Regions from separate parts of the Alteromonas sp. Cnat3-28 genome, predicted to be linked through region 1. Evidence: predicted binding sites of a transcription regulator. Region 1 holds the regulator's gene; each other region holds the start of a gene.

What was found. The regulator FNR, encoded in region 1, switches genes on or off when oxygen is low (the NO sensors DNR and NnrR bind a similar motif). The targets are predictions, from matches to a motif close to TTGATCTAGATCAA.
Region 2: the regulator FNR is predicted to act here: its motif matches at 2,319-2,332, upstream of MHM87_RS19245 (OmpW family outer membrane protein).
Region 3: the regulator FNR is predicted to act here: its motif matches at 3,176-3,189, upstream of yegQ (tRNA 5-hydroxyuridine modification protein YegQ).
Region 4: the regulator FNR is predicted to act here: its motif matches at 4,794-4,807, upstream of MHM87_RS19030 (PRC-barrel domain-containing protein).

The regions. Positions count from the first base shown of each region.
Region 1 is NZ_JAKREY010000001.1:108,190-113,926, reverse strand. Features, by position in the region: gene MHM87_RS00555 (FixH family protein) at 1-321, shown strand, start outside; gene MHM87_RS00550 (heavy metal translocating P-type ATPase) at 321-2,843, shown strand; gene ccoS (cbb3-type cytochrome oxidase assembly protein CcoS) at 2,845-3,075, shown strand; gene MHM87_RS00540 (sulfite exporter TauE/SafE family protein) at 3,062-3,721, shown strand; gene fnr (fumarate/nitrate reduction transcriptional regulator Fnr) at 3,767-4,504, shown strand; one part of gene MHM87_RS00530 (IS3 family transposase) at 4,600-4,951, shown strand; one part of gene MHM87_RS00530 (IS3 family transposase) at 4,951-5,737, shown strand, end outside.
Region 2 is NZ_JAKREY010000034.1:7,365-13,101, forward strand. Features, by position in the region: gene MHM87_RS19225 (DUF494 family protein) at 1-4, shown strand, start outside; gene MHM87_RS19230 (type I DNA topoisomerase) at 90-632, shown strand; gene MHM87_RS19235 (Sua5/YciO/YrdC/YwlC family protein) at 677-1,282, shown strand; gene hemF (oxygen-dependent coproporphyrinogen oxidase) at 1,279-2,211, shown strand; gene MHM87_RS19245 (OmpW family outer membrane protein) at 2,446-3,126, shown strand; gene MHM87_RS19250 (group II truncated hemoglobin) at 3,251-3,682, opposite strand; gene aroE (shikimate dehydrogenase) at 3,681-4,520, shown strand; gene MHM87_RS19260 (gamma carbonic anhydrase family protein) at 4,517-5,059, opposite strand; gene MHM87_RS19265 (UDP-N-acetylglucosamine 2-epimerase) at 5,403-5,737, shown strand, end outside.
Region 3 is NZ_JAKREY010000015.1:77,103-82,839, forward strand. Features, by position in the region: gene MHM87_RS15025 (hypothetical protein) at 1-480, opposite strand, end outside; gene MHM87_RS15030 (zinc-dependent metalloprotease) at 496-2,943, opposite strand; gene yegQ (tRNA 5-hydroxyuridine modification protein YegQ) at 3,277-4,773, shown strand; gene MHM87_RS15040 (YfhL family 4Fe-4S dicluster ferredoxin) at 4,777-5,022, shown strand; gene MHM87_RS15045 (aminotransferase class I/II-fold pyridoxal phosphate-dependent enzyme) at 5,140-5,737, shown strand, end outside.
Region 4 is NZ_JAKREY010000032.1:8,624-14,360, reverse strand. Features, by position in the region: gene MHM87_RS19055 (sigma-54 dependent transcriptional regulator) at 1-836, opposite strand, end outside; gene MHM87_RS19050 (exopolysaccharide biosynthesis protein) at 1,383-1,988, shown strand; gene MHM87_RS19045 (LysR family transcriptional regulator) at 1,997-2,920, opposite strand; gene MHM87_RS19040 (rhodanese-like domain-containing protein) at 2,977-3,327, opposite strand; gene MHM87_RS19035 (metalloregulator ArsR/SmtB family transcription factor) at 3,512-3,823, shown strand; gene MHM87_RS19030 (PRC-barrel domain-containing protein) at 3,920-4,669, opposite strand; gene MHM87_RS19025 (DUF413 domain-containing protein) at 4,862-5,218, opposite strand; gene MHM87_RS19020 (hypothetical protein) at 5,618-5,737, shown strand, end outside.

The sequences.
Region 1 (5,737 bases):
CGTCTGGACAAAGAAGCCATAGCCCGCCGCATGAATATCACCACTGATTTAACCATTGAAGATGGAAGCATAGCGCTGCAATTTCATTCGGGGATTCCTCAAGAAGGTAACGCGGTTAAATTAAGTTTCTATCACGTAACGCTAGAAGAGCGCGATGTTAGCGTTTTATTGAGTCGCGACGCTAACGGTATTTATCGCGGCTTTATTGAAGAAAACCTTGACGGTAAATGGCGCATATCGCTGACGCCGATTGATGATAGCTGGAAAATTCAAAACACGGTCTATCTGCCCCACACTGGCAAAATGAAATTCAATCCATAATGACGAAGCACGACTGTTACCATTGCGGCTTGCCTATAGCGAGTCCAGACAATGGGAAATTTACTACTGTCATTTTAGGGCAACAACGAGACATGTGTTGCCCTGGCTGCTTAGCGGTAGCTGAAGCGATCGTTAACAACGGCCTTGAAGACTATTACCAGTTTAGAACCGAACCGGCGCAAAAATCTGACGACAGTATTTTAGAAACGTTAGATAAGCTAAAAGTCTATGACGACCCTTCCCTTCAAGAAGAGTTCGTGTTTGAAGAAGGTCAGGACAAACAGATTCAGTTGACCCTTGAAGGTATTACATGCGCTGCGTGTGGCTGGCTTATCGAAAAGCAGTTGTCAAAAGTTGAAGGAATAAAGCAAGTCGCGGTGAATGTACAAGAGCGCCGCGCTTTAGTCACTTGGTCACCGTTTCAAATTAAGCTTAGCCAAATTCTATCTACGCTAAAACGCATTGGTTATGTTGGGTCACCATTTCACCCCGACGAACACGAAGCCAGCTATAAGCGCGAACAAAAAACCTTTCTTAAAAAGCTTGGCCTAGCAGGCATTATGACCATGCAGGTAATGATGCTGATGACGGGGCTTTATTTTGATTGGTTTGGCGCCATTGAGTTAGAGACCCGCCAATATTTTTATTGGGTTGCCCTTACACTTACTACACCTGTGGTGCTGTATTCAGGCAGCAACTTTTATATGGGCGCCGCTAAAGCGCTAAGCGCCAAAACGGTTAATATGGACGTACCCGTTACGCTCGCAATATTCGGTACTTACATTGCTGGAATTCGTTCTACAGTATTAGAGCAAGGTGAAGTGTATTTCGAATCCATTTGTATGTTTATTTTTCTGCTGTTACTTAGCCGATTCTTAGAACATCGCAGTCGTCATCGCGCCGCACAAATCTCTGCCAATATGATGCAGTATGTGCCCGTATCAGCTACCAAAGTAAATCCGGATGGCAGCCTAACCGAGTGTCTGGCTAAGCAGCTAAAAATTGACGACGTAGTGCTGGTGAAGCCTGGTGAAACAGTCCCCATTGATGGGGTGGTAACGGACGGCAACGCAGCGGTTGACGAATCTATGCTTACCGGCGAGTTTAACCCCGTGCGTAAGTCGAACAGTAGCCCGGTATACGGCGGCACGGTTTGTCAAGATGGTACGCTAACCATTACGGTTACGCAGACCCTCAAAAATGCGCTGGTAAATCAAATTGTACGGCTGCAAGCAAGTGCGATGGCGAGTAAACCTAAAGCAGCGCAGATAGCCGATAATTTTTCTCGCTATTTCGTTACTGCGGTATTGCTGATTTCGGCGTTAACCTATGGCTTTTGGGCGTATCAGGGTAGCGACGAGGCATTTTGGATCACCATATCGGTGCTGGTTGCCACCTGTCCTTGCGCATTAGGATTGGCTACGCCATCAGCGTTAACCTGTGCTATGGCAAAGTTAAACAGACAAGGTATTTTATTAAAACGGGCCGATGCGCTTGAACAAATTACTGACATTGACACTATCGCATTAGACAAGACCGGTACGCTCACAAAAGGCAAGTTCACTATTTCAAATGCCTGGTACGCAGACGGTGTGGATAGTGACAGTGCGCTATCAATTGCACGCGCTTTGGAGTCACGCTCTGAACATCCAATTGCCAAAGCCTTTAGCGACGGTATAGCCTTTAGCGACGGTATAGCCTTTAGCGACGGTATAGCCTTTAGCGACGGTATAGCCTTTAGCGACGGTATAGCCTTTAGCGAGAATTCTGCCTCTAGCGGCAGTGCTGACGTTATCGATAGCACGGTACACAAAGTGACTAATTTTACCGTTACGCCAGGAGGTGGTATCAGCGGTGAGATCAATGACACGTTGTTTTCTATGGGTTCTGCAGCATTCAGCGTTCACGAATCTCAGCTAAAACTCATTGAAGCGTTCCCTTCAGCTAACGTGTTTCTCACGGTTAAGGGGCGTATTATGGCGGCGTATGAAGTAAAGGATTCACTAAGAGAAGATACGCAAGAAACTCTCGATATATTAGCTGCAAGCCATACCCTCGCCGTTTTAAGTGGTGATACACAGCAAAACGTTAATGCGCTTACCGCACCATTGCCAATTTCGACCGCTAAAGGTGGCCTAACACCTGAGCAAAAGTACGAAGCCGTTCAAGCTATGCAGCAATCTGGCGCGAAAGTGATGATGATGGGTGACGGTATTAACGACGCTCCAGTTCTTGCCAGTGCTGATGTGGCAATTGCAGTGGGTAATGCCACAGACGTGGCTAAAACTGCCGCCGACGTGATACTGCTTGGCGATCAGCTGCTTTCTGTACCAGAACTTATTCGAACTGCGCACCAAGTGAAGCAAAAAATAAGGCAAAATATTGGCTGGTCGGTAGGTTACAACGTTTTGATCTTACCTTTCGCCGTATCAGGCCTACTTTCACCGTGGATGGCTGTTGTTGGTATGTCGTTAAGCAGTATCATTGTGGTCACAAACTCAACGCGACTCTTGAGCAAATAGCATGAGTATTATTTACGTATTAATTCCAATCGCCATCATCATTGTTGCCGTCGCTATCGTGATATTCTTTTGGGCGGTGAAAACCAATCAATTTGAAGATTTAGATCGCCAAGGTTATAGCATACTGTTTGACGATGATCTTCCGCCAGAAGAAAAAAAGCTAGCTGAGCAACGCAAGCAACTTCAAGACAGTAAAGTAGACAAAAGCCAAGCGCCACATGGAAGGGATTAACTACTTCTCTGCCTTTCTTATCGGCTTAGCCGGTGGAGTTCACTGTGTGGGAATGTGCGGTGGAATTGTCGCTGCGCTAAGGATGGTATCGCCTAAAGGCGCTTCAGCACTACCCTATACCCTTGCCTATAACATGGGACGTATAGTGAGCTACACTATCGCCGGAGCAATAACCGGGGCACTTGGAAAAATTGCAGCAGATTATATACCTCTTGCCAACTATGCCCTTTCCCTACTTAGCGGAATCATGTTGCTTCTACTGGCGTGTTATTTGGGTAAGTGGTGGACTGGCTTAACAGTGCTGGAAAATGCGGGTAAAGGCCTATTTTCCAAAGTCCAGCCGCTTTCAAAACGCTTTTTGCCATTTAAGACCCCTTTAAGTGCGTTGCCTTATGGTTTTATTTGGGGTTGGCTTCCTTGCGGTTTGGTGTATTCCACACTTACCTGGTCTCTCGCGGCGGGTAACGCGCTAGAAGGCGCTGCTATTATGTTCTTCTTCGGTTTGGGTACATTACCCACCTTGCTCGCTGCAAGCGCTGGTAGCCAATATATTGTTCGAAGTTTTCAACATAATCATTTTAGACAAATTATTGCAGTAATAATGGCAATATATGCCGCTTATCTTATTCATGGCGCAATCGTTTAAAAATGGGTGTATTATTGTCGGGTATTCTTTTAGAGAGCGTGCATTATGAGCAAAGGAAGCCAATTTTCTATTCACTGTCAAAACTGTAGTTTCAGTCACCTGTGTTTACCGGTGGCGTTAAACAAAACAGAAATCGAGTCTCTTGACGATATTATTGAACGCAAGAAGCCGCTTCATAAAGGTGACACGCTGATTCAAACTGGTGATAAATTCCGTTCTCTATTTGCAGTGAGAACCGGTTCATTCAAATCATTTGTGACTAATACCGAAGGTGAAGAACAGATTACCGGCTTTCACTTTCCTGGTGACATTATCGGTTTCGATGCATTAAGAGAGAACAAACACCAAAGCTATACCTCTGCGTTAGAAACTGCCATGGTGTGTGAGCTTCCCTACGAGACCCTCGACGAAATGTCAGTGCAATTTCCAAAGCTGCGCCACCAAATCATGAGCTTCATGAGCGCTGAAATAAAACAAGATCACGACATGATCATGCTTTTAAACAAGCGAACCGCAGAAGAGCGTTTATTGTATTTTATATCACATCTTTCTCAGCGCTTTGAAGAGCGTGGCTTTTCCCATAGAGAATTCCACTTAACCATGACGCGCAACGAAATTGGAAACTATTTAGGGTTAACGATTGAAACGATTAGTCGTCTGTTAAGCCGTTTTCAAAAAGACAACATCATAAAAGTAGACGGCAAGCTTATTACTATTTTGGATTTCGATAGGCTAAACACCAAACTAGCGGCGCTTAACGGCCCTAGCGTTGTCTGCGGTTAGTCCTTTTTAAGTGTTAAATAAGGCGCGCACTAAGCGCGCTTTTTTGTAACCTGTTGTCCCGTCCTAAAATACGTTGACATAAAGAGGACTTCTTTATGACAACTTCAAGTAATCAAAGACCTAAGCGCACACAGCGTGATTACACCTTAGCTTTTAAATTGGGTGTGGTTGAGCGTGTAGAAAAAGGCGAATTCACTTATAAACAGGCACAAGCTCACTTCGGAATACAAGGAAGGTCGACGGTACTGGTTTGGCTCAGAAAGCATGGTAGACTCGACTGGTCGAAACCATTTCAGCATCCACTTATGCCAAGTTCAAAAGAAACACCAGCCGAAAAAATAAAACGTCTCGAGAGAGAATTAGCTGACGAAAAGCTCCGTAATAAAATCCTTAATGGAATGGTAGATATTATGGATAACGAGTATGGAGCGGGTCTCAGAAAAAAGTACTTATCCGGTACGTCTGGCAAGCCAAAAAAAGAAAAGAAATAAATTTGGCGGCAGCATGCCGGGTTGTGGGAGTATCGAGACAGTCGGTTTACCAGGCTGTTTCTCGCATGGAATGTAGAAGAGCAGAGCTATCGATAATTAAAGATTGGGTACTTTACTGGCGCAAGTATATGCCGCAAATAGGGACGCGTAAGCTCTATAAACTTATAAAACCAAAGTTGGTTGAGCATGGGATTAAACTAGGTCGAGATGGCTTTTTTACTTACTTAAGGAGCGAGGGGCTACTCGTTAAGCCAAAGAAAAGCTTTACCAAAACTACATTCAGTAAACATTGGATGAAAAAGCATCCAAATTTACTTAAGGAAGAAGGTCTGCATAATGCAAAGCATGTGCTTGTTAGCGATATCACCTATCTCGAATCCGACCAAGGTGTACACTATCTATCGTTAGTAACAGACTCTAGCACGCGTAAAATTGTAGGGCACCACTTGAGCTTGGACATGAGGGCTGAAAATGTAGTCAAAGCACTGAAGATGGCCGTCAGAGATAAACGATATGCAGGTAACAGTGTTCACCACTCAGACAGAGGGCTACAATACTGTTCAGCTATCTACCAGAATGAGTTGAATGCGAATGGGATCCAGCCGTCAATGACAGATGGTTACGACTGTTATCAAAATGCATTAGCAGAACGAATAAACGGTATACTTAAGCAAGAGTTCTTACTCTACCGATGTAAAACAATCGAAGAGTTGAAAATACTCGTTACCGAATCAATCAATAT
Region 2 (5,737 bases), on a different contig from region 1:
TTAATGCAGTTGTAGTCACTGGTATTTGAATCTTTACTTAAAAATGCGCTGTGAAATTGCAGCGCGTTTAAGGCCTTAACGTCCAATACATGTCTAAAATAGACCATTCACTCTTTTCAGCGCACGAGCATGCTCTCGATGATAATTTCGGAGATTGCCCCGAGTGCGGTAAACCTCTTCATATAAAGAACAGTAAATCCGGCCCTTTTATTGGGTGTACGGGCTATCCGGAATGTAGCTTTAGTAAGCCACTTCACGATAAACAAACCACCATACTGAAAACCTTAGACGGTGTAGCCTGCCCTGAATGCGCATCCGACTTAGCCATAAAGAAAGGGCGGTTTGGCATGTTTATCGGCTGTACCAATTTTCCTTCATGCCATCACATAGAGCCCATTAAAGAAAAAGAAGATACTTTGGTGGATTGTCCAAAGTGTAAGAAAGGGCATCTAATCTCGCGTACTAACAAATATGGCAAACAGTTTTTTGCGTGCAACCATTATCCACAATGTCGATATGTGCTAAATTTCACGCCGGTTAATGAAAGCTGCCCAGACTGCGGTTGGGGAGTATTGATAGACAAAAAGGGACATTTACAGTGTCCTCAGCCTAGTTGTGGCTTTAAAAAGTAATTATACGAACAACTAAAGAAGAACTATACGTAGAGATTAAAACCATGTCTGATATCCAAAATGGGAACGTAAACACGTTTACCCCCGTTGAGGCTAACTCACCTGAAGTAGACCCTGTTGTTGCCGCATTCCAAGCTGGCAGTTTAATCGTTTATCCAACCGAAGCGGTAATGGGCATCGGATGTGACCCCGACAATGAAGCCGCTGTAAATGCGCTGTTAGAGATAAAACAGCGACCGGTAGAAAAGGGCGTGATATTGATTGCAGCAAACTACAGTCAGCTACTGCCTTATGTTAACGACAACGCCATTCGCCCTGACAGACGCACCGATATTTTTTCGAGCTGGCCAGGCCCTAATACTTGGCTATTACCTAAGTCGTCATCTGCGCCAGTTTGGTTAACCGGCAAGCATAGTAAAATAGCGGTGCGCGTAACTAATCACCCTGTAGTAGTGGAATTGTGCAACAAGTTAGGTAAACCGTTAGTTTCTACAAGCGCTAACCTGACCGGCCAACCGCCAGCCACCACTACTGAAGAAGCAAAAGCCGTATTCGCTGATTCCGTTTTCTATGTTGAAGGAGAAGTAGGCGGTGCAACTAAACCCAGTACCATTCGCGATGGTGACACAGCAGAGGTAATAAGAGCATGACATCAGCAGAATTACTGGACGGTAAAAATGCCGCTGAAGTAATAGAACAAGTAAAAAGCTATTTACTAGGGCTGCAAGACACCATTTGCCAGACCCTTGAACTTGCCGATGGTAAGGGCCAGTTTGTTGAAGACAGCTGGCAGCGAGAAGAAGGTGGCGGTGGCCGTTCTCGAGTACTAAAAAATGGTGCGGTGATTGAACAAGGCGGCGTTAACTTTTCTCATGTGTTTGGCAGTCAAATGCCGGCTTCAGCAACGGCTAATCGGCCTGAGCTTGCGGGAAGAAACTTTCAAGCAATGGGTGTATCACTCGTTATTCATCCACATAACCCTTATATCCCAACGTCACATGCTAATGTTCGCTTTTTCATTGCAGAAAAAGAGGACGAGGCACCTATCTGGTGGTTTGGCGGCGGCTTCGACTTGACGCCATTTTATCCGTTTAAAGATGACGTTTTACACTGGCATGATACTGCTAAAAAATTATGTAAGCCGTTTGGCGATGATGTTTACCCTAAGTACAAAAAGTGGTGCGACGACTACTTTTACTTAAAGCATCGCAATGAAACTCGCGGAGTGGGCGGTTTATTCTTCGACGACCTGAATGAATGGGGCTTTGAACAGTCATTTGCATATATGCAGGCTGTTGGTAATGGCTTCATCGATGCTTACGTTCCTATTGTTGAACGTCGTAAGCAAACCGATTTCGGCGAAAGAGAGCGTGATTTCCAACTTTACCGCCGGGGCCGCTACGTTGAGTTTAACCTTGTATTCGACCGGGGCACTTTATTTGGACTGCAAACCGGCGGGCGTACTGAATCAATTCTAATGTCGATGCCGCCGCTCGCGCGCTGGGAGTATTGTTATACACCTGCACCGGGTAGCGCCGAAGCCAAGCTGACAGACTGGTTAAAACCTACTGATTGGTGATTAATTATTAAATAAGGCTGCGCTTAAATCCTTACGCGGACCGCCGATAGCAGCTTTCATCTTTAATGACTAAAAAACGCCGTATTAACGTTAATGCGGCGTTTTTTTTGATCTACATCAAGGTGGAATATCATCTGTGTTTCAGTGAGTTATCAAACTTGCGCTGGATCAATGTTTCTCTTAACCACAGGCGTAAAGTAGCGCCATCTTAGTTAAACACAAAAGAGACACATCATGCGCAAACACTTTTTATCTGCATCTGCACTTTGCCTTACACTTGCTGCACTCTCACCTTTAGCTAGCGCTCACCAGCAGGGCGACTGGATTGTTCGTGGCGGTCTTACGACCGTTGCTCCTGACGAATCGACGTCTAACATCGTCGCGGGTGGAACTGATCTTGGCGTGGCTCTTAATATCGATAACGATACTCAGCTAGGTCTAAACGTAGCGTACTTTATTACTGACAATATTAATATTGAGCTGCTTGCCGCAACGCCCTTTAAGCACGACGTTAATTTTTCTGTTGCTGACCCGTTAGGGACGGGTAACCAGCTTGGAGAAGTCACGCACCTTCCACCTACCCTTACCGCAAACTACTATTTTAATGATGCCAGCTCTGCGTTTCAGCCGTACATTGGTGCAGGTATCAACTATACCTTTATCTTTGATGAAGAGTTTACAGGTGCGAATGAAACAGCTGGCTTAAGCGACCTTTCGCTTGATAATTCATTTGGCTTGTCAGCACAGGTGGGAATGGATTACCAAATTGATACCAAATGGCATGTCAATGCATCGGTTCGATTCATTGATATAGATACCGAAGCAACCTTCAAAGTGGGTGATGCTGCTGGAAAGGTAAGTGATATTGAAATAGATCCTTGGGTGTATACCTTATCGGTGGGTTACACATTCTAATTATTAGTTCTACGCCTTATTAACTATTAGGCTTTCACAATTGCACTACTTTATGCGCCATAAAGAGCGTAGACAGTAACAGGGGAGTTGCGCGTTAAAAGGTTAATCCTTTCAACGCGCTTTTTTATTTTGTATTCACCATGTGATTGGCGAGTTGATCAAGTGCGTCTATCAACTGTTGAGCTAAGGCGATATCTTCAACCGTTTTAAACATGGCTTTTCGCATGCAATACATCCACTGCGCTTTTAACTCCGGTGTTACGGTATAAGGTAGGTGGCGTGCACGCAGACGCGGGTGGCCATACTGCTGCTGATAATCATCAGGACCACCAAGCCATAAACTTAAATAGAGAAAGAACACGTGGCGAATTCTGTCTAATGGCTGGGGGTGAATAGCTAGCAGTTCATTGGCGAGTGGATCGGTTTCCATTATGTCGTAAAACGTATTTGCTAATTCCCGTACTTTCTCCTCTCCACCTATACGTTCATATGGTGTACTCTGCGAAGCACGATTATCGCTTTTCTTCTTTATATTAAATAAGTCTCGTATTCCCATGAAAAAATTCGCTGTATTCGGAAATCCTATTGCACAGAGTTTATCACCAACTATCCATCAAATGTTTGCTGAACAAGTGGGAGAAAAGATTTCTTATGAAAAGATACTTGCGCCAGTAGATGGTTTTGTAGATGCCGCCAACGCGTTTTTAGCTCAGGAAGGCGCGGTAGGTTGTAACGTCACTATGCCTTTTAAGCTTGATGCATTCAACTTGGCAAAGGTAGATGACCAAGCAGCCAAAGATGCACAAGCTGTTAATACGCTAATGAATGGTGACAGCGGTGAAGTGTGGGGATACAACACTGATGGTGTAGGGCTGGTAAACGATCTGCTTAACAGCGGTGTGGAAATTAAGGGTAAGCGCGTGTTGCTTATTGGTGCCGGCGGCGCAGCCCGTGGCGTAATCTCCCCGTTAATAAAAGCAGGGGCCGCTTCTTTAACCATTGCAAATAGAACCAAAGCAAAAGCTGAGGAAGTAGTAAATGCTGCCTCTAACGCTAAAGTGCAGGTGGTCGCGCTTGAGGATATCGCAGATGTTGCGCCTCATATTATTATTAATTCAACAGCCGCCAGTTTAAGCAATGAATTGCCGTGCCGTTTAAATGATGGTGTTTTACAAAACTGTGAAGTGGTGTACGACATGGTTTATAAAAACTCACCCACGCGCTTTATGAGAGATGCGGCCGAACTTGGTGTCAAAACGCAAATAGATGGATTAGGGATGCTGGTTGAGCAAGCGGCTGAAGCTTTCTACATATGGACACAAAAGCGCCCCGATACTTCAGATATTGTAAAACGTGTCAGGGCTATCGTTGAGCAAGGTGAGAAGCGAAACTAGTTCGCTTCTTCAAGGTACTCATCTTTCAATACAACATAGTTAACGGCAGATTGTTTCAGGAATGCCATTTCGGCGTCGTTGAGCGGCCTTTTCTTTTGCATGGGGTTTCCCACGTAAAGAAATCCGCTTTCTAACCTTTTGTTCGGCGGTACTAATGTACCTGCACCAATAAACACATCGTCTTCAACAACAACACCATCCATTACAATAGCGCCCATGCCAACGAGAATTCGATTACCCAACTGGCAGCCGTGCAGCATACACTTATGCCCAACGGTAACGTCCTCACCAATAATAAGTGGGAAGCCGTTGGGGTTTTTCTCAGATTTACGGGTAACGTGTAAAACACTGCCATCTTGAATATTAGAACGGGCACCAATACGAATTTTGTTCACGTCGCCACGAGCTGCAACCAGCGGCCAAATACTCGCATCATCTTCTAAAACTACATCACCGACGATTCTTGCCGAGCCATCAACATAGACATTCTTTCCTAATGTAGGAGAAACACCTTTAAAACTATCAATCGATTTATGCATTACACACTCATATAAATTGCGCAGAAAGTGAATTACGCAAACTCTAACAGCAATGCCGATGAGTTGGTACTAGTAGGGTGGTTACAGAGCCTACCTGTAATGCTTTAAGCATCAGATAACTATCCTACGTTGCAACACGCGAAGAGGAGGGTAGTAAATCACAAAGAGAAAAATGATAATGTAGTTTGCTAATAGAATTTATCGAGACGTTGTAATGCCCAAGCGCTATGTATTTTTCACTGCCCTTTCCTATGCGTATCCTATTTATAGACCACTACAAGAGGCCATTAGAGCTAGAGGTGACGAAGTAGCGTGGTTTTTGGAAGGAGAATGTCCCGATCTATTGAAGCCTGATGAAATTCGCCTTCATACTATTAATGATGTTATTGAATACAACCCCTTAGCCATATTTGCGTGTGGAAATATCATCTATCACTTTTTGCCAGGTATAAAGGTATCAGTCTTTCACGGTTATCCGATTGGCAAGCGAGGGGAGAAGAGTAGCGCTACAGATGATCACTTCTCTATTCGCGGGTGGTTTGATATGTACTGTACTCAGGGGCCAAGTAGCACAGAGTATTTTAAGCAGCTTGAAGCAAAGCATCAGTTTTTTAAAGTGTATCAAACAGGTTGGGCTAAAGTGGATGACTACTTTTCTTCATATAAGAAGGAAAACGA
Region 3 (5,737 bases), on a different contig from region 1:
GTAGGCCGTCCCCATGGCACCTGGATCTGCGGTATACACATAAATAGTGTTATTTTCTATTGCAAATTCTTTATGAAAGTAATCTCGGTTAGTTCCTAGTGTTGCATCAATCAGTACACCTAATAGACCTATCGCAATCTGAATGAGCGCCACTGTTGCTAAAACACAGCTAAAAACAATAGACATCCATTTACTTTTAAAAAGATACCTAAATGTACCGTGCTGCGTAAAAAGCAGGTACACACCTGCGCAAAGCGCTATAAGCTTAACTAAGGCTAACGCGTCGCCGACCTGTGACATAAACTTGGGGGAATGGTAGTTTAAGCCCCACAGCACAGCACCATGCAGACTTTCCACTAATGGAACTAATATTAGAATTAACACAGCGAGTAACGGAGTGATCAAGGCCGCAAAGGTTCTTTGCGGCACTTGCTGGTTACTCGGGCTATGATTTTGCTCTAATTGCGTTGTCCCTAACATTAATTATCAGCTTCCTTAAATAGGCGAACCTGGCGGTAGCGGCTCTACTTCAAAGGTACTTGGCCATGCCTTACTAGCCCAATAATTATCGAACTGTTCTTTCAGTATTTCATACTGATTGTCGTCTGCTTTGTCGTCTAACCATTCGCTAAATTCAAGCAGAGCAAGTTCGGCTTCCATTCTTACTTCAGGCGCCAACTTATCGTTAGTTACTGCTTTCATCACTGCATTTAACGCCACTAACTGTAAGCGTTTTGCTAGTGGGCTTTGTGACTTATTTTTATACCAGTGAACGTTAAGTATTTGCTTCACCAGCATAGAAACGCCTACTTTTTTGCGTCTGTCATTAGTGCTTCTTGTCTGCCACTCTAAGCGGTTTAAGCGCTCTGGGTGCAATAGTAATTCAAACGCAAAGTTAGATGCAGAAGCGGCGGCAGAAACAGGGTCTAACATTAACCCCATTTTGCCCTTAAAGTGCTCGCGAGTAATATCGTCGCCATACGCTGTCGGTGGAATAAGGGCGAGTACCGATTCAGGTATCGTCAGGTAGTCAGCGGTAGTAGCTGTAATTAACTGCTGCATAGCGCGTTGCTGCACTGCAGGCGCTACAAACTGTTGGCCCTGTGCTTTGGTATAGTCACCTTTGCGTTCGTATTCATACACTAAGCCGCCGACTTGCTTTGCAACGGCTTCTAACTGATAACGGTGGAGTAAGTAAATAGGCACTAAAGCATTTTCAAGCGAGGATAAACTGCTATTTGGGCTTAAGGTGTCTAAACCTAAATTGGCTAACGCCAGTTCGCGTACTTGTGAAATTTCATCGAAAGCATCTAGCGGATTGCTACCGTTTTCCCACATATGGCCGTTTGCCGATGCATGGCGACTACTGCGGGTATCGGGATCTGACTTAAAACTTAAACCCTCATTACGGCCTTTTACGATAATTTTTGCCAAGGCTTCGGTTGCCTCTACGTCGCTGGCAAAATCTTGATAGCCATACGCTACGGCGTGAATATCCCATGCGCCTATGCCTTTATCATACGCACCTTCCAAGCTAATTTTGCCGTTTCTAATACTAATTTTGGGATGAGGATAATCCATTACCGACGCACGGTTATTTTCACTTGCCGCAAAGTTGTGGGCTATACCCAATGTGTGCCCTACTTCGTGGGCTGAAAGCTGCCTAATGCGGTCTAAAGCCATTTCTTGCTGTGCAGTGGTGTCGGTGCTGCCGTCCTTAAAAGGACTGGTTAGGCCAAGGGCAATTAAATAATCTTGTCTTACACGCAATGAGCCGAGCGTAACGTGACCTTTGATAATTTCACCAGTGCGCGGGTCGACAACCGACGAACCATAAGACCAACCGCGCGTTGCGCGATGTACCCAGTTGATTACGTTATAGCGCACGTCCATTGGGTCGGCACCTTCGGGCAATACTTTCACCTGAAACGCGTCTTTGTAGCCTGCGGCTTCATAGGCTTGATTCCACCAGCTCGCCCCTTCTTTAAGCGCGGTCATTACGGGTTCTGGAATACCAGGATCTAGGTAATACACAATAGGCTCGACTGCTTCGCTCATTGCAGCATGCGGGGTTTTCTTATTTAAACGATGGCGGGTAATAAAACGCTGTTCAGTAGGCTCGCTGATAGGCGTTGAATAATCAAAGTAACTGAATTTCCAGTAGCCCGAGTACGGGTGGTACTCTCTGGGCGTGTAATTGTCGTCGGGCAGTGCCACAAACGAATGATGCAAATGCACCGACAAGCTTTCTGGGTCGGGCGTAACTTGCTGCATGTATTCGCCTGGCTTCTTACCTGCAAAGGTGACTAAAGCCTCTAATTCAGTATTCTTTTCAAAGCCTTTGGTTTTAGGTAAATACACGCCGCTTCGCATGTTATCTACGCTAAAACTGCCTTGGTTAGTTCCCGCTAAGCGATTGCCAATGCCGTGAATATCGCTTAATAAGAACGGTGTGTAATCTATTAGACTGGCACGGTCGTTTTTGGCTACCAGCGTAAAACCTGCAATAACCGAATCAGCAAAGGCTTCATCAATGCTCTGTTTCTCAGCGTCGCTGCCGTGAGCTGCTCGATATTTGGTGTTGTGCTGCTTTAATAAAACCTTGTTTCCAAATTTTCCAAAGCTTACTAAACGCGTATTGCCTAGCTGGCCGCGATCAAGGCCAATGTCGTTAGACCCTACGCCATACGGCAAACTACTTTGAAACAGGTATTCGGCGTGGTCTGTTGGCACCGCCAAGTAAACTTTGTCACTTTCATCGTCATAGTAAACAGGAATTAAACCATCTTTTTTGGTCATATTGCTGGTGAATTCACCAATGCTTGGCAGCGCAGCCAATGCGGAAGACGTAGACACGACAAATAATACCGTAATCGCAATGGCCGATTTGCCCGATGCTTTTACTTGTCGTGCCGCTTTATGAAAAATGTTCAATTGCAGCATGCAGTTAGTCCTTATTATTGTGAATTTCTAGCCTACCCTATGTGGTGGGTTTTGCCCATGGTAGTTCATCGTTTAATGCGCTTTTTTTGCTTGTTATTTAGCTGTGAACAGGCTTGGTTTTTCCTACCGAAGGTAATGCACTAAAAACGCAACTATATGGAAGAAAACAGCTGGCATTGACTCTGCTCAATTGCCGTTTAAACATTCAAAAACACAAGCGACAACAAATTATTTGATCTTGGTCAACACCAAGCTTTGTTTGAGTTGTAGAGGTATTTTACGGCTTATAAAATCCGCCGCCTTGTTTAAAGCGTCTAGTAGCGGTTTTTATCTATGACTTCAAAATTATCACCTAATCGCAGCTCTTCTAACCTACGTGAAGACTCAGTTTCAACATTGCCAAAACAAACGTTAATCGCGCCAGAATTGCTTGCACCTGCGGGTAGCTTACGCAATATGCGCTACGCTTTCGCCTATGGCGCTGATGCTGTTTATGCTGGGCAGCCACGCTACTCGCTTCGCGTAAGAAACAACGAATTCAGCCTTGAGAACTTAGCGATAGGCATAGAAGAAGCACATGCTTTAGGTAAAAAGTTCTATGTAGTAAGCAACATTGCTCCGCACAACAGTAAGCTAGGTACCTACCTTAAAGATATTTCACCAGTAATTGCTATGAAGCCCGATGCGTTAATTATGTCAGACCCAGGGCTTATTATGATGGTGCGCGACGCCTTTCCTGAAATGCCTATTCACTTGAGTGTACAGGCCAATGCGGTGAACTACGCCACGGTGAAGTTTTGGCAGAAACAAGGCATAGAGCGCGTTATTTTGTCCCGAGAGCTCTCTTTGGAAGAAATTGAAACTATTCGCGAGCATGTTCCAGACATGGAATTGGAAGTGTTTGTGCATGGCGCGCTTTGTATGGCGTATTCGGGGCGCTGCTTATTGTCTGGATATATGAATAAACGCGATCCGAATCAGGGCACTTGTACCAATGCTTGTCGATGGTCTTACGATGTTAAGGCAGGCGAGGAAAACGAAACTGGCGACATCGTTCTAACCAATGAGATTAATAAGGCAGTTACAGCACCTCAAGTGGTAATTCCTACCCTTGGTGAAGGCACGCCAAGCCCCAAAGTGTTTATGTTAGAAGAAAAGGAAAAGCCTGGAGAACTGATGCCAGCTTTTGAAGACGAACATGGCACCTATATTATGAATTCTAAAGATTTGCGTGCCGTGCAACATGTTGGCAGGTTAACCCAAATGGGCGTGCATAGTTTAAAAATAGAAGGCCGCACTAAATCACATTACTACTGTGCCCGAACCGCTCAAGTCTATAGAAAAGCAATTGACGACGCTGTAGCAGGAAAGCCTTTTGATAGTACATTAATGGGAAGCTTGGATACTTTAGCTCATCGAGGTTATACCGAGGGTTTCTTGCGTCGCCATGCGCACCACGCGTATCAGAACTATGAGTATGGCCACTCAGTCAGCGATAAACAGCAATTTGTTGGTGAAGTGATTGACCGTTGTGAAGAGTCTGGCTATGCAATTATAAACGTTAAAAACAAATTCTGTGTAGGTGACTCGCTTGAGTTGATGACGCCAAGCGGCAACATTACCTTTACTCTAAATGAGATGCTGGATAAGAGAAACCATTCTATTACGGATGCTAAGGGTTCAGGACACCAAGTAAGAATACCGATACCCAGCGATGTGTCTCTAAACTTTGCCCTACTGCTGCGAAATTTAGATGAAGGCGTTGATACCCGCAATCCGTTTCGAAAAGCTCCTAGTGCAGTAACACCCGAAAACGCGAGCGAGGCATAATGCATGGCACTGCTTATTCTTGATAGCTGCATTAACTGCGACATGTGCGAACCCGAATGCCCTAATGCCGCTATAAGCATGGGTAATAAAGTGTATGAAATAGACCCGTTACGCTGTACAGAATGCGTGGGGCATTACGATGCGCCTACTTGCGCAGCGGTATGCCCAATAGATGTTGTTAAGCCTGACCCGCACAATAAAGAATCACTAGACGAGTTGGCCGAAAAGTTTGTTCGTTTAAATAGTTAGCTATGAAGTAAGTCAGCGAGTTAATTGTACTTCTCGAAGAATTCCCTTGAATCATAACCAAGAGTGATCCCTAATTGCGGTACAGTTTGAATTGGCACTACTAATAAGGGTTTTATTTTGAAGTTTGCCTCTCGCGCTACAGCGATCTCTCCGTTTCTTGCTATGGCCTATGGCGAAAAAGCCACGGCACTAGAACAGCAAGGTAAAGATGTTATAAGACTTAATTTAGGCGAGCCTGATTTCGGCGCACCCGCAGCAGTTCTTGCCGCAATGAAAGAAAGCTTAAATGCCCCAGTTTTTCCCTATACCTCGGCGCTGGGCATGGCTGAACTACGTGAAGCCGTTGCACGCTTTTATGAAGTTAAACATGGCGTAGCGTTAAGCCCTTCTAGAGTGGTCGTGACCGCTGGGGCTTCTGGCGCTTTACTTTTGGCAAGTGCTGCCTTGGTTGAACCAGGCGACAACGTGATATTGGGCGACCCGTCTTACCCTTGTAACCGACGTTTTTTAAACGCATTTGGCGCAGAGGTAACGCTGGTACCAACACGCAGTGAGGATAACTTTCAGCTAACCGCAACAAGTGTTGCCGATAATTGGAAGCACAACACGAAAGGCGTACTTATTGCCACACCTGCCAATCCTACTGGTACGGTTATAGATGCAGAAGAGTTGACTAAAATTGGCGAGTACTGCAAATCCAAAGGTGGCTTTTTAA
Region 4 (5,737 bases), on a different contig from region 1:
TCTTCCATTGTTCGGTTCGTGGCAGATACAACGCGGCAGCTCACCGGGATGGTCTTCGTTCCGCCCACACGAATAACAACCTTGTTTTCTAAAACGCGGAGTAAGTTGGGCTGCATATCAATGGGCATTTCTGTGATTTCGTCCAAAAAGAGCGTGCCGCCCTCAGCTTGTTCGAAAACACCTTCTTTACGTCCTACAGCGCCGGTAAATGCTCCTTTTTCGTGACCGAAAAGTTCGCTACCTATTAGTTCTTTTGAGAATGCACCACAGTTGGTTGCAATATAGGGACCTTCACTTTCTGAAGCACGATGAATTGCGGCAGCCACCACTTCTTTACCTACACCGCTTTCACCAAGCAGCATTACGTTAGCGCTGGTTTTACTCACTCTAGAAATCAGCTTGTAGAGCTCTTTCATAATTGGCGATTCACCAATCAGTAGGTCAAAATGTTTCTCTATTTTTTCTTGCGCAGGTGCTTTTTCTTTTGGCTTTTGACTTAATACAGCCTCTATTTCCTCCCGTTGAATTGGCTTAACGAGATAGTCGACCGTGGGGCCACACAGACCCTTTATAACGCTTTTCACAGAAGGGTGACCCGTTATCAAAGTAACGCGAGGGCGCTTAGGAAGTGCATCTAACTCATTGAACAAGTGCGCGCCGCTTCCATCGGGTAGCATGAAATCAAGCAGTACATGGTCAAAGGTTTCTTTCTCTAACCAATCGCGGGCTTCTTTGAGTGTGGCAGCGGTAAGTACTTCGTGGCCAAGAAATTCGATGATAGTACAAGCTACTTCTGTGAACTCGGCGTCGTCATCAACTAAAAGTACGGTAAGCACGTGGATGTCCCTCTCTTCTTTCGTTTCCTATTCAGAAAAAATATGGAATAGAATCAATGTTATAGTTTTATCATACGCTATTAACAACTGAATGCTAAAGCGCATATTTAAAGTTTATTTATACGCTGGTTTAAATTGATAAAGCGTAAGCGCATCGGAAAATATCTAAACGCTTCAAGCAACCCGGAAATCTTGAACACTTGCCTTGATGCCAGAGATAGTCGGTTGCGCTACCTTCTTCTAATTTATCAAGTCTTTGCGATCAGCGGTGCACATCGCACTAAAGTACAGAATGTCTATATCTGTCTTTGTTTTATTAGGTGATTTTACTTTACTTATCAGGGGCATTTGCAAAAAGTATTCCTGTCTTCAACACACCGTCACATGCAATCGATGGCATATTTTTCGCACGATTTGCCTGTCTAAGGTTACTTGCAATCTCACTATGGTAAATCGAGTAGGTGCAAGAAATGTATATTAATTAGGCGAGGAGCCCGTCTGATTAGCGCGACGTTCGCTGGTAATGTGATATCAAAGGAATTGAAGATGTGGGGAAAAACAGCTGTAAGATCAATGACCTTGTACGAGTTGTTGGGGAAAATGCAGCCGCGAGCAAGACAAGATACGTTCGAGTTTGCTGAATTTTGGGATGTGATGGAGAAAAGAGGCTTTGGACCAATGTTGGCGCTGCCATCTTTTATCGCTTGCACACCGATTGGGGCCATCCCTGGGATCCCATCTTTAGCGGGTGGGACAATTTTACTCATCGCGTTGCAAATTTTACTCGGTCGTAGGCATCCTTGGTTACCGCAAAAAGTGATGCAACTAAACTGTGACGCCGATCAGCTTCGCTACATTGTCGAAAAGGTTAAACCGTATGCAGTACGCGTAGACCGCTTTTTAGTTCCTCGGTGTTTTTTCATGCGCCAGCCTGTGTTCAGATCACTCATCGCATTATGTTGTGCAGGTTGCGGACTTGTAATGATTCCTCTGGAGCTTATTCCCTTTATGGGCCTTATTCCCGCTTTTGCTGTTTTTATTATGGCAATAGGCATGGCCACAGACGATGGTGCTGTGGCGTTAGTTGGTGTTTCATTATCGCTATTTGGGTTTATACTTGGATTTGAACGCCTTGCAGTCGCTCTAAACTGATGGTCAAACTACTCAGTACACGAATCGAGCATAAAATCTGACGATGGAAGGTTCATTGTTTGATATCGTAGCTCACCAATAAAAGCACGGGCAGCTGGTCCCAACGTATCGCCGTCTTCAAAAGACAGATAAAGGAGCGCCTTACGCAATGCTGCATTATTATCCAGGGGAAGGGGAACGAGTGTACCGTCTTCAAGCTCATCTTTAATGATTGCTATAGGCAGCCACGCAAAACCCAACCCCTGAGCAATAATATCTAATGACGTTCTAACGTGGCTTACGGTCCAGCGTTGCTCTGCACCTAACCAGCCCACATCAGCTTTACGCTCCGCAGATGAATCCCTTACCACAATTTGACGATGCGCTTTTAAGTCTTCCAGTGTGAGCGTTCTATCTAATTGGTGTAATGGATGGTCGGCGTGAGCGACAGCTGCAAACTCAATTTCGCACAAGTCTTCGCTAAAGCCATTAGGAAACACGAAAGGAGAGATGCCTAAATCAACTTTACCATTGCTCAAAAGTGAATTTGCGCCACTGAGCACAGTTTCTTCTATCTCGATACGAAGCAGCGGAAACTCAGCAGAAACTTTCGCTAGCACGTTATAAAGCAATTCAGACGGAAAAATAATATCCACCGCTATGCGTAAAGTTGTTTCTGTGCCAGATTGAAGGCTATTGGCAACGGCCTCGAGCTTGTGCGCTTCGCTCAGCAAAAAAGAGGCACGGCGATACATAAGTTCGCCTTGCGGAGAAAGCTGGACTTTACGTCCAATATTCTCAAACAACGACACACCAATGGCGTTTTCAAGCTTTTGAACCGCGTGGTGAACGCTCGATTGACTTTTGTGAACTTCAGCAGCAGCTTGATTAAAGCCGCCTGCATCGACGACGGCTTTGAACATTCGCCATTGTTCTAACGTAGATTTCAGCATACAGGGCCTTAAAACTCTTAATTAACGCTACTTATAGCATACACGTGGTTAAGAAGTCATTTTCGGTTTGCTTGGTTTATCGTGGGTACAGGGCATGTCACAACCGAAACGTTCTCATAGCCCATTTTTATAAGTTGCTCTGCTGCTAGTTTTGCTCGAATGCCCGATGCACAGTGAATATAAAGTGGCGCTGAAGCATCTTTAAACTGTTCCAGTGCCTTCATTTCGAGCACGCCGCGTGGTATGTGAAGCGCAGAAGGTACGGGCTGATTGGCAACTTCGGCACTCTCTCGTACATCAATCAGTATACCGCTATTGTTTCGGCACTCACTAGCCGCTTGCTTTGCAGATACAGTGCGTAAGTTATCGTCTATGTTTTCTATTCGAGTCTTCATATCTATAAGCATACTTTTCCTTTTTGCCTAAACTTGGTTAAAATAAGTAAAATCTAATATATTGATGTCAGCGTAATAAAACAATGTAAAATACAGGGATTCGTCGCATAAATTGGCAGGTCGGCAAAATGTCTTATACTTTAGTATAGTAAATGGCTAAATTGGTGCCGAAATACTTTACAGATAGAGAGTGCTTATGTCCGAGGATATGGTAATAGGTTCAGATGATATAATGGAACACGCTGCGGAAGCCGAAATCTTCCTAAAGCAATTCGCGAATAAAACACGCCTTATGGTGCTTTGTTCGTTGCTGAAAGAGGAAAAATCGGTAACCGAACTTCTCGAAGTTGTTAGCGTCTCGCAGCCAGTGATTTCTCAGCATCTTGCTTTATTGCGAGAATCAAAGATGGTGGCCACAAGAAGGGAAGGTCAAACTATTTACTACCGCTTAGCAGACGAGCGCGTCAAGCGTTTGATTGCTTTGATGTACGAATTTTTCTGCGAGTAATCTTCTTTTTGTATCCTAAGCTACAATGTCCGCCTTCAACAACGGACATTGTAAAGTTCCTAACTAAAAATCGCCAACAGTGACATTCTTCGGTTATTAATTTCCGTTTTTATTCAATTGCTCGCAAAGCATAGGCACATAGCCTTCTTCAGATATTTTTTCACTTTCCACTTCAGGTCTATCAACCAATTCGTCGTGACTTAAATTGACTACTACGCTGTGCGCCGCCCAGTCGATACTTTCAATATCGCTAGGTAGAAGTGCGAGATGTTTGCCACCCGGAAGCCAGTTGTTGGTATCTACCACTAGCATGACTATCTTCCAGCTCTCGGTGTCAATGACAAAGTTACTGATGTGGCCCACGTTATCAGTGGTTGTAGCAACTTCATATCCACCAACTTCGCCCACTGCTCTTAGGTGGTTGGTGCTCTTTTTCGGGTTTTCAGTTTCAGACTCTTCAGCGCGCTGTAATTCGACCAGTTCATTTGGATGTGCGAACTCCCCCCAAGCTCCTGGTCCAATCCAATAGTATCCGTAACCAAAATATTTGAAGAGATTTTCTTCGTATTCACGTGACACAGGCTTATGTTCGTCAATAGAGGGGCTGTTTTTTAATGTATCAACTGTCATATTGATATGAACAGACTCACTATCTTCATCTAACTGTTTGACAGATATAGGTGATATCACCACTTTACGGCTAAGCGGTAGCCAAGTATTGGTATCTGCGACCAAGTAGCGAACAGTGAAGGTTTCGTCATCGAAAAGGATATCGCGGATGCCGCCCACTTTGTCATCAAGGGCATGTATAGAAAAGTGAGTAAGCTGTTTTGAACTAATGATCATCGTTGCGCCTCCTTTGCATGGGCTCGTTTTTCAGAATGAAATGCACAATTCACTGCACATCACTCTGTATTACTACTAAGTGTAGACAGTCCTTAATGTTTCTTCATTTTGTTCTTGTCTGAAGTTGATTGAGATCATTTGTTCAATAACAAAAAAGCTCGCCGGAGCGAGCTTTTTAGTAATGCTGTAGCATTATGCTACATCGAATTCTTCATCAGAGTAATCTTCATCATAGTCTGATTGGTTACTCGCACTGCTGTGAAGGGTGTAGAAGTGCTTTTTACCCCTTGCTAATCTGACGTATTTCGCCCAGGCTTTTTCTAGGTTATTGCTAGCTTCTACTTTACCTGTAACGAATTCGACGAAATGTCTCTCATCATCACTTTCAGGCGACAATTCGCCACTTTCAAGTCCTAGCAGTGTTTTGCCGTAGTGGGTTAGAAGATCGGCTTCAGTAATACTGAAGTCACCTGATTTACGAAAACCGTATGGAAACTTCTGACGGTCAATATAAGGTTTTGCAGATTGTCGAATAGCTAAACTTTTCATGTTGTACCCAACGTAATGTTTTGTTCAGCGCACTTTTAAGATAATTAAAAACGAAGATAAAACAAAAGATTTTTCTCTTATCAATAAAAAATTTTTAACGGTATAAAATCTAACACTAAATTTTAGATTACGTTTGAAAAGTATACAGAAAGTGCGAGGGTATAACCTCAAGCGTGATATACCTAAGCTCTTGAAATTAAAGTAAAATGTAGTTTTTTACTTATTGGCCCTGCAACGGGCGTCGCTATTACACGAGCGTAAATGAGTTGGACGTTAAAAGTCTATGAAAATCACTGATGGGAATAATCAAAAATTCTTGTCGCTACGATGATTAAAATTCGTTTTCTATTTTGTCGCTTAAGATAATAATTGAGGTGTGTTAACAACCCAGAGAAGTCAATGAGTAAAGACTATCGTTACCAGCGTGATGAATGGGACTCGGTAGAAGAGGAAGATTTTCACGCTAAAAAGCCAAATTCCAAACGTCAAAGTACTGTAAAGGAAAAGCAGAAGCGTGAC